3 regions of the Mesorhizobium sp. M7A.F.Ca.US.007.01.2.1 genome follow, and region 1 is predicted to be linked to each of the others. Evidence: riboswitches for the same ligand, from Rfam matches in the RefSeq annotation. Region 1 holds a riboswitch; each other region holds the start of a gene.

Region 1 (3,268 bases):
GAGATCGGCACTCAATCCGGCCATCACGGTTGCCGCCATCGGCCCGACAACGAACAGCAGCGCCAGGACGATGAGTAGCGCGTTCAACCAGGTCTCGCTCCGATTGACCGAGAGATAGCGGCGTTGCGCGACCGGCAAATTGGTGTCGCCGACCACATTGGCGCCTAGCCGCGTCAGTGCCAGCACCACGATAAAGGTCAAGGCGATCTGCAGCAGCGTCAGTGCAACGGCCCGTGCGGGATCGAAATCGAAGCGCAGCGCCTGGTAGATGCCGACCTCAAGCGTCGTCGCGGCCGGCCCGCCGCCGAGCGTCAGCACGATCGTGAAGGATGTGATGCAGAGCATGAACACAAGCCCGGCGACGCCGGGCAGTGCGGCGCGCAGCGTTGGCCATTCGATCAGCCGGAACGCCGGCCGGGCCGCCATGCCGAGTTGGCTCGCCAGCCGCCATTGGTCGGCCGGTATGGTCTGCAGCGCCTCGAGGAACAGCCGCGTCGCCAGCGGCAGGTTGAAGAAGACATGGGCGACGAGAATGCCGGACAGGCCATAGATGCCCGGCCAGCTTCCGCCGCCGATAACGGCAAGCACGCCGGCGAAGTAGCCGGCACGGCCATAAAGCGCCAGGATGCCGAGCGCTGCAACGATGGCCGGCAGCGCCAACGGCACGGCGAAGATCTGCAGGATGAAGGCGCGGCCGAAGAAACGTGGATGCCGCGACAGAGCGCGCGCCACAAACAGCCCCGGGATGACCGAAAGCAGCGTCGACAGGACCGCTTGCCAGAGCGTGAAGCGAATGACGCGAAGCAGATAGGGATCGAAGGCTGCCCAGGCGCCCGAGAAATCATGGGCGCCCTCGAAAAGCAGGCCGGCAAACGCGCCGCCGATCAGCAGCGCGATTGCAGCGAGCGCGACAATGCCGGCACTGACGCGGGAATCCGTGGAATGCGCCGGCGCCATCGCGCTGCCTATTTGCTCATCGCCGCCAGCCATTCATCGACCCAGGCCTTGCGGTTGGCGGCGACCTCTTGCGGGCTGAACAGCAAGGTCTTCGTCGGCTTGACCAGTTTGTCGAAGGCCGGATTGAGCGGCTTGTCGGTCTTGCCTGCCGGGAACATCCAGTTGGTCTCGGGGATGGCATCCTGGAATTTCGGCCCGGTCATGAAGGCCATGAACTTGGCCGCCAGCGGATTCTTGGCTCCTGTCGTGGTGATACCCGCCACCTCGATCTGCAGATACTCGCCCTCCTCGAAGGAGGCCGCCTGGTAGCGCTCCGTGTTCTCGGCGACCATGTGGTAGGCTGGCGACGTCGTGTAGGACAGCACCATCGGCGCCTCGCCCTTGGTGAACAGCCCATAGGCCTCGCTCCAGCCCGGCGTCACGGTCAGCACCTTGGCCTTGAGCTTGGCCCAGGCCTCGGGTGCCTTGTCGCCATAGACCGACTTGACCCAAAGAAGCAGGCCGAGGCCTGGCGTCGAGGTGCGCGGATCCTGGATGACGATCTTGTCGTTGGCACTGCCTTCGATCAGCTCCTTCAGGCTCTTCGGCGGCGTCTTCATCTTCTGCGTGTCGTAGACGACAGCGAAATAGCCGTAGTCGAAGGGGACAAACGTGTCGTCGCTCCAGCCGCCCGGCACACTGACATCCGTCACCGCGCCATGCGGCGCGAACAAGCCTGACGCCTTGGCATCGGCGGTGAGATTGGTATCCAGGCCAAGCACGATATCGGCCTTGGTCGATGTGCCTTCCAATCTGACGCGGTTGAGCAGCGCGACGCCATCGGCGACCGAGACGAAGTCGACGTCGCAGCCGCATTCGGCCTCGAACTCCTTCTTCACCACGGGACCCGGACCCCAGTCGGCGGTGAAACTCTCATAGGTGTAGACGGTGAGCTTGTCCTTGGCCAAGGCGGGCCCGGACAAGGCCACGACCGTTGCTGAAACAAGAGCGTATAAAAGCGTGCGCATCGGCGCCTCCTTCGTTTGAATTGAAAGGAATTGAGGCGTCGGACTGTCCGAAACGTCTAATCCCTCCGCCGGTACAAACCGGATCAGGTTCAGCGGGTTGGCGAGACTGCCTCTCAGCCGGTCCGCGAAGATCGCGTCCGGCACCCCGTTAGAGCGTTTCGACACATAGGCCGGGCCGATCCGCCATGCAAGCGGGAGTTTGCCGCCTTCCGTTTCCCGTGCCGGGCTGGTAAGGGCCACACGATATGAGCACATTCACCATCCTGCTTGGCGGCGATCTCATCCGTACGCCACGGCTCGACCGTCAGGTCAAAGGCTCCCGCGTCATCGCCGCCGACGCCGGCATCGGTCATGCGCGGTTGCTGGGTCTCGTGCCGGAGCTGTGGGTGGGTGATTTCGATTCGGTGCCGGCCAACCTGCCGGACGATCTCGCTTCCGTGCCGCGCCGGACCTTCCCGGCGGAAAAGGACCAGACCGATGGCGAACTTGCCGTCGCCGCGGCACTGGAGCGCGGCGCGACCCGCCTGGTGCTGGCCGGCGCCTTTGGCGGCAAGCGCGCCGACCACGCTTTTCTGCATCTGTCGCTCGCCCTGCGGCTGGCGGAGGCGGGAACGGACGTGCTTTTGACCAGCGGCGCTCAGGAAGGCATCCCCCTGCTGCGCGGAACGGCCGGCTTCGACTATGCCGACGGCACGCTGTTTTCGGTGCTCGGCTTTTCCGAGCTCGACGGCCTGACCGTCACCGGCGCCAAATGGCCGCTCGCTCACGTCAAGGTGGCGTTCGGTTCGTCGCTGACCATTTCCAACGAGGTCAAGTCCGACAAGACCGGGGGCCGCCTCGAAATCGCGCTCGGCCATGGCCGCGCGATGCTGCTCGCTCATCCCTATCCCTTACCTGAAAGCTGACATGGCCCCGCCCCTTCTCAACCTCGACGGGATAAAACTGACCTTCGGCGGCACGCCGCTGCTCGATGGCGCCGCCTTGACGGCTTCGGCCGGCGACAAGATCGCACTGGTCGGCCGCAACGGGTCCGGCAAGTCGACCCTGCTGAAGATCGCCGCCGGCCTGATCGAGCCGCAGGACGGCGAAGTGTTCCGCCAGCCTTCGGCGACCGTCCGCTATTTGCCGCAGATGCCCGACATGGAAGGTTTTGCCACTGTCCGCGCCTATGTCGAGGCCGGGCTTGGCCCCGCCGACGATCCCTACCGCGCCAGCTATCTGATGGAGCATCTCGGCCTGTCGGGTGAGGAACGTCCGAACGACCTGTCGGGCGGCGAGGCGAGGCGCGCCGCCCTTGCCCGCGT
Region 2 (3,268 bases), on a different contig from region 1:
TGAGCTTTCTTACGAATAAGGGAGAATTTCCGCGGCCGGACTATCTCTGAGCGAGCGTGCATGACTGCCAACGGAAGGTCTTGCACGCACCCTTGCGATCTTGAGCAATGGTCGCCATGACTTTCTTCTTGCAGGCTTTTGAGTGGCCCAGCCTGCGATCACCAGACCCCACCGATTCTAAAGAGCGTGGCAGATGGGATAGTCGAGGTTGCCCGTGCACAGTCACGCTCAGGGCTTGCGCCGCCCAGAGGACACGCTGAAAAGGCAGATTGGGGCGCAAGCACGCCATTCACGAGAGGTTCGACATGAAGACCATGCAAGAAAAAGACATTCCGGCATTCGTACAAGCAGTTGTGGACGCCGGCTGCAAAATTTGCGCGATTGGCAACTTGGGATACGTCTTTGGCGATGCTGATTTCACGCCAGCGCAACGGAGGGCCGTCGAGCCACAGCTGCGTAGGATTGCTGAAATCTACGGCGAACGCGATCATCTCATGAACGAGATAGCTGTATATCTGCGGTCGATCGGACGCCATGTCGAGGTTGAGCCGAAGACAGGTATTTCCTGATGGCCGTGATCGCGAGAAGCCGTCTTCCAACCTCTGAATCCTAAAGGAGGTGACCCCCAAGGCCGTTCGTCACCTTCGACCAGAATAACCACATCCGTGACCGCCTGAGCTACTTGGTCGATACGCGCACATGGCCAATACAGTTTCTCCATCCTTCACGAAGCGAATGAGGCTTTGGCCATTCAGCCCCGGTCTACGGGGCGTGACTTGTCCCCGATGCATGCGCGAGCTCTCCGCCCGGCTGGCCGCCGGTCGTCGCCACCGGCCGAAGGCGCCCGAATGCGCTTGACAAGATAGCGTCAGCCCGTTCAACCTAAGGCATTCACCAGGGGAGTCCCGGCAAGGGGCTGAGATACTGCTGGCTTTCGCGGCGCAGTGACCCGTTGAACCTGATCCAGTTCATACTGGCGTAGGGACGGTGCAAGCGCTTTGCGGGAGTTTACGCCCGAGGTCCTGTTGCAGCAGGTCTACAGAAGCGTCTTTTCATCCTTCCGGCACAGAACTGGGTCTCCAATGCATGAGCAAAGGAGCCTCACGATGAATGCCCTCACCCCCGCCGTATCGACGGGACCACTGCCCGCCTCGCGGAAAATCCACAAGCCCGGCGTCCTCTACCCGCAGATCAGGGTGCCGATGCGCGAGATTTCCGTCCATCCGACGGCCGGCGAACCGCCCGTCACCGTCTACGATCCGTCCGGCCCCTACACCGATCCATCAGTCGAAACCAGCATCGAAAAAGGCCTTGCCCGGCTTCGCCACGAATGGGTCACGGCGCGTGGCGATGTCGAAGCCTATGACGGCCGCCACGTCCGGCCGGAAGACAATGGATTCGCCACCGGCGAGCGCCTGACACCGGAATTTCCGATACGCAATCGGCCGCTCAAGGCCAAGCAGGGCAAGGCGGTGACCCAACTTGCCTATGCGCGCGCCGGCATCATCACGCCAGAAATGGAGTTCGTAGCCATCCGCGAGAATCTCGGCCGCGAGGTGATGCGCGGCAAGCTGCAACGCGACGGCGAAGCCTTCGGCGCGGCGATCCCAGATTTCGTCACACCCGAATTCGTGCGCGACGAGGTGGCGCGCGGGCGCGCAATCATTCCCGCCAACATCAATCATCCCGAGAGCGAGCCGATGATCATCGGTCGCAATTTTCTGGTCAAGATCAACGCCAACATCGGTAACTCGGCTGTCACATCGTCGATGGCCGAAGAGGTCGAAAAAATGGTCTGGGCTATCCGCTGGGGCGCGGACACGGTGATGGACCTGTCGACCGGCCGCAACATCCACAACATCCGCGACTGGATCGTGCGCAATGCGCCGGTGCCGATCGGTACGGTGCCGCTCTATCAGGCGCTGGAAAAGGTCAACGGCATCGCCGAGGATCTGAACTGGGAGGTCTACCGCGACACGCTGATCGAGCAGGCCGAGCAAGGCGTCGACTATTTCACCATCCACGCCGGCGTGCGGCTGCACTACATCCCGCTGACCGTCGACCGGGTCACGGGCATCGTCTCGCGCGGCGGCTCGATCATGGCCAAATGGTGCCTGCACCATCACCGGGAGAGCTTCCTCTACGAGCATTTCGAGGAGATCTGCGACATCGCCAGAGCCTATGACGTCTCCTTCTCGCTCGGCGACGGCCTTCGTCCCGGTTCAATCGCCGATGCGAACGACGCGGCGCAATTCGCCGAACTGGAAACACTTGGAGAACTCACCAAGATTGCCTGGGCAAAGGACTGCCAGGTGATGATCGAAGGCCCGGGCCATGTCCCCATGCACAAGATCAAGCAGAACATGGACAAGCAGCTCGCAGTGTGCGGTGAGGCGCCGTTCTACACGTTGGGGCCGCTGACGACCGACATCGCGCCGGGCTATGACCACATCACCTCAGGGATAGGTGCCGCCATGATAGGCTGGTTCGGCACCGCAATGCTTTGCTACGTCACGCCGAAAGAGCATCTCGGCCTTCCCGACCGCAACGACGTCAAGATTGGCGTGATCACCTACAAGATAGCCGCCCATGCAGCCGATCTGGCGAAGGGCCATCCGGCAGCGAAAACCAGGGATGATGCCCTTTCGCGCGCGCGCTTCGAGTTCCGCTGGGAGGACCAGTTCAACCTGTCGCTCGACCCCGAAACCGCACGGTCCTTCCACGACCAGACCTTGCCCAAGGAGGCGCACAAGCTGGCACATTTTTGTTCGATGTGCGGGCCGAAATTCTGCTCCATGCGCATTTCCCACGACATCCGTGCCGAGGCCCAGAAGGAAGGCATGGCGGCAATGGCGGCAAAATACCGGGAGGGCGGCGATCTCTACATGCAGGCGGACGAGACTGGCGTACCGGTCGTGCCAGAGGCTCCCAAACCATCATGAGGGTGCTCGTCAAAGGGGCCGGCGTTGCCGGCCTCACCGTCGCTTTCGAACTCGCCGCCCGCGGCGCGACGGTCACCGTCGCCGAGATGCGGCATGGCCTTGGTGGCAACGCGTCGTGGTTCGCCGGCGGCATGCTGGCGCCATGGTGCGAGCGCGAAAGCGCGGAGCAGCCGGTGCTGGATCTCGGACGCGATGCTGCCGACTGGTGGGATGCGGTGCTGTCGGGTCAGGTGACACGGGCCGGGACATTGGTCGTGGCCGCGCCGCGTGATGCCGGTGAGCTTGACCGGTTCGCCAGTCGCACGTCAGGGCATCGGCGCGTCGAT
Region 3 (3,268 bases), on a different contig from region 1:
AACTGAAGCAGATCCGCCGGTCCGCTGGACGAAGCAGGTGACAATGCCCATCTATGTCCAGACAAACTTGCCTTTGAGGAGACGTGATATGGCGACTTCGACCGAACGCGCAGTCCTTGCCGGTGGCTGCTTCTGGGGTATGCAGGATTTGATACGGCGCTATCCCGGCGTCATTTCCACCCGTGTTGGCTACAGCGGCGGCGACGTGCCCAACGCCACCTACCGCAACCACGGCAGCCATGCCGAAGCCATCGAGATCAATTTCGATCCGGCCATCATAAGCTATCGCACGCTGCTGGAACGCTTTTTCCAGATCCACGATCCGACGACCCGCAACCGCCAGGGCAACGATGTCGGGACGAGTTATCGCTCGGCGATCTATTACACCAGCGACGAACAGAAGCGCATCGCCGAGGACACGATCGCCGATGTCGATGCCTCGGGCCTGTGGCCGGGCAAGGTCGTCACCGAAGTCGCACCCGTTGGCCCCTTCTGGGAAGCCGAGCCCGAGCATCAGGACTATCTGGAGAAATACCCCAACGGATACACCTGCCACTTCGTCAGGCCGGGGTGGAAGCTGCCGGTTCGGGAAAAAGCGGTGCCGTAGATACACTGATACGACAGGATTTGAGAAGCCGCGGAGCGCTCGCTCCGCGGCTTCTTTTCATTGCAATTCCTACTTGCCGCAATGGTTGTCATTAACTGTCGGCGCGGTGGTGCCCGGCGACGTTCCACTGGCATCGGGCTGTGCGCCCTGCGGATGGGCAGGGCAATTTTCATCCGCGTTTGAATTCGTGGCGCCCGGTGCTACCGTCGTACTGTTGGTCGTGCCGGGGTCTACCGTGTTCGGCGAAGCCGGCGTATTTGGGTCGACGGTGACCGACTTGCCGCTGCCGCCGGATCCGTCGGTGCCGCTTGTGCCATTGCTCTGCGCCATGGCCGATGTCGCCAGGCCAATGGTGAGCGCCGAAGCTGCGAGGATTTTCATGAACATGGTTTGTCTCCATTGTCTGTGAACTCGTCGCGTAGCGACTGGTGGGACAACCTCGCGGCCTGGTGAAGGTTCCCGATAAATTCTCGCGCCGGCAGAGCCAACCGCTCCCGCCCTGGCGCAATGCTTTTGGCGCAGTGCGATAAAAAAAACGGCTTTTCCTTCAACTCGAATGATGCTTTAAGGCGCACATCCACAGGGGTGCTCCGTACGGTCGGGGCTGAGACGGGGGCGGCAAGCCCACAGACCCTAGAAGCTGATCTGGGTAATACCAGCGGAGCGAGGCGGGCGATGTTTTCAGGCGCACAGATTTCCCTATATCCCATGACCGACGATTTCGTCGGTGTCATCCTTGGCGCGCTCGGTGCGCTCGATCCCTGGCGCGACAAACTCAGGATCGAGACCGACGACATCTCGACCTTGCTGATCGGGCCGCCCGAAGTGCTGTTTCCTGCCATGCGCGACCTCTTCGTGGCGGCGGCACGCAGCGGCAAACATTGCGTGTTGTCGGCCACCATCTCGCGCGGCTGCCCTGGCGAGCCGGACGATCCGATCTGCCGCTCCGATGCGTTTGGCGGGCCCGTCGGTCCACTCGGCCCCCGCAAGGACGCGGCCATCGCGGCGGTGCGCAATGCTGCTGCCACCGGCCAGCCGGCGGCGGCGCAGTTCTCGCTCTATGTGATGGGCACAGACGACCACATGGACGAGATCTACGGCTGCATAGACTTTCTCAAGCAGTCCGGCGTCTATGAGCGCTCCAAACATTTCTGCACGAAACTGCGCGGTGATGCCGGTGCGATCTTTTCGGCGCTGGACGAGGCTTTCTGCCGTTTCGGACCAGGCGCTGGCCACGTAACCCTCGACGTCACGGTCTCGGCCAACAGCCCGTCGGCCGTCTGAAGCCGCGCCGCTCTCGCGGCCGTCAAAGGTTATCTCCCGTGGTCTCATCATCAGTCGCTTCGCGCCCGATCGCGAGCTTTCTCGTCAAGGCAATGCCGGCCATGATCTCGGCCGGTTTGCTCCTGCTGGCGTGGGAGCTTTATGCCACCTATTCCGGCATCAGGGCCACGATACTGCCGGCGCCGTCACGCGTCTTCGAGCAAGCGATGCTCAATCGCGAGGCGCTGGCCGACAATGCCGTTCCGACCATCCGTGCCACGCTTCTTGGCTTTGCCTGTTCGCTCAGCGCCGCCTTCGTGCTGTCGATGCTGGTCGACTTCTTCCAGCCGCTGCGGCGTGCGTTGTTTCCCGTCTTCATCGTCAGCCAGACCTTGCCGCTGGTGGCGGTCGCGCCGCTGGTGGTGCTGTGGTTCGGCTTCGGGCTGGCGCCCAAGATCATGCTGGTGGCGCTGGTCACCTTTTTTCCGATGCTGGTTGCATTGGTCGAAGGCTATGAGGCGACCGAGGCCGAGATCGGGCAAATGCTGCGCGCCATGGGGGCAGGGCGCTGGCGCATCTTCCTGCTGGCGCGGCTGCCTTCGGCGCTGCCTTACTTCTTTGCCGGGTTGAGGATCTCCATCACCTATGCGGTGGTCGGCGCCATCTTCGCTGAATATGCCGGTGCCGCGAAGGGTCTGGGCATCTACATGCTCAACGCCAAAAACAATTTCCGTCCTGATCTGGTTCTTGCCGCCGTCGGTGTCAGCGCGGCGCTGACCCTTGTCCTGTTCGGGTTGACCGTGTTGCTGCAGCGCCTTGCCATGCCCTGGGAGCGAGCCGACAGGGAAACTGCCGGGAAGGGGGCCTGGCGATGAGCCGGCTCGAACTGCGGCATGTGCACAAGGCGTTCGGTGGGCTCGACGTGCTGGCCGATATTTCGCTCAGCGTCGGCGCTGGTGAGTTCGTCTCGATCCTTGGACCCTCGGGTGCCGGCAAGTCGACGCTGTTCCAGCTTCTGACCGGCGCCGAGCATGGCGAGGGCGAGATGTTGTTCGACGGCGCGCGGCTCGACGACCACGGCAGGCACTTCGCCTTCATGCCGCAGCGCGACGCGCTGATGCCATGGCGGCGCATCCTCGACAACACGACGCTCGGGCTCGAAGTGCAAGGTATGAGGAGACAGGCGGCGCGGGCGCGCGTTGCGCCGTTGTTTGCCGAATTCGGGCTTGCCGGCTTCGAGCGGCATTTTCCCGCGCAGCTGTCCGGCGGCATGCGCCAGCGCGCGGCCTTGCTGCGCACCGTGGTGCAGGAGCGCGACATGCTCCTGCTCGACGAGCCGTTCGGCGCGCTCGATGCGCTGACCCGCACCGCCATGCAGCGCTGGCTCGAACAGATGTG

The links. A riboswitch is a leader RNA that binds a small molecule or an ion and turns the genes downstream of it on or off. The one in region 1 is predicted to bind thiamine pyrophosphate.
Region 2: it holds a riboswitch for thiamine pyrophosphate, as region 1 does, so the genes downstream of both, thiC (phosphomethylpyrimidine synthase ThiC) here and thiB (thiamine ABC transporter substrate binding subunit) in region 1, are expected to answer to the same signal.
Region 3: it holds a riboswitch for thiamine pyrophosphate, as region 1 does, so the genes downstream of both, EN949_RS21930 (YkoF family thiamine/hydroxymethylpyrimidine-binding protein) here and thiB (thiamine ABC transporter substrate binding subunit) in region 1, are expected to answer to the same signal.

The regions. Positions count from the first base shown of each region.
Region 1 covers NZ_RZQP01000014.1:5,176-8,443, forward strand. Annotated here, with positions in the region: gene thiP (thiamine/thiamine pyrophosphate ABC transporter permease) at 1-957, opposite strand, end outside; gene thiB (thiamine ABC transporter substrate binding subunit) at 966-1,964, opposite strand; TPP riboswitch at 2,008-2,122, opposite strand; gene EN949_RS04605 (thiamine diphosphokinase) at 2,210-2,869, shown strand; gene EN949_RS04610 (ABC-F family ATP-binding cassette domain-containing protein) at 2,871-3,268, shown strand, end outside.
Region 2 covers NZ_RZQP01000138.1:4,992-8,259, forward strand. Annotated here, with positions in the region: gene EN949_RS22430 (hypothetical protein) at 306-569, shown strand; TPP riboswitch at 887-1,003, shown strand; gene thiC (phosphomethylpyrimidine synthase ThiC) at 1,107-2,942, shown strand; gene thiO (glycine oxidase ThiO) at 2,939-3,268, shown strand, end outside.
Region 3 covers NZ_RZQP01000132.1:3,432-6,699, forward strand. Annotated here, with positions in the region: gene EN949_RS21915 (glycosyltransferase family 39 protein) at 1-6, shown strand, start outside; gene msrA (peptide-methionine (S)-S-oxide reductase MsrA) at 89-607, shown strand; gene EN949_RS21925 (hypothetical protein) at 677-994, opposite strand; TPP riboswitch at 1,179-1,292, shown strand; gene EN949_RS21930 (YkoF family thiamine/hydroxymethylpyrimidine-binding protein) at 1,283-1,891, shown strand; gene EN949_RS21935 (ABC transporter permease) at 1,984-2,745, shown strand; gene EN949_RS21940 (ABC transporter ATP-binding protein) at 2,742-3,268, shown strand, end outside.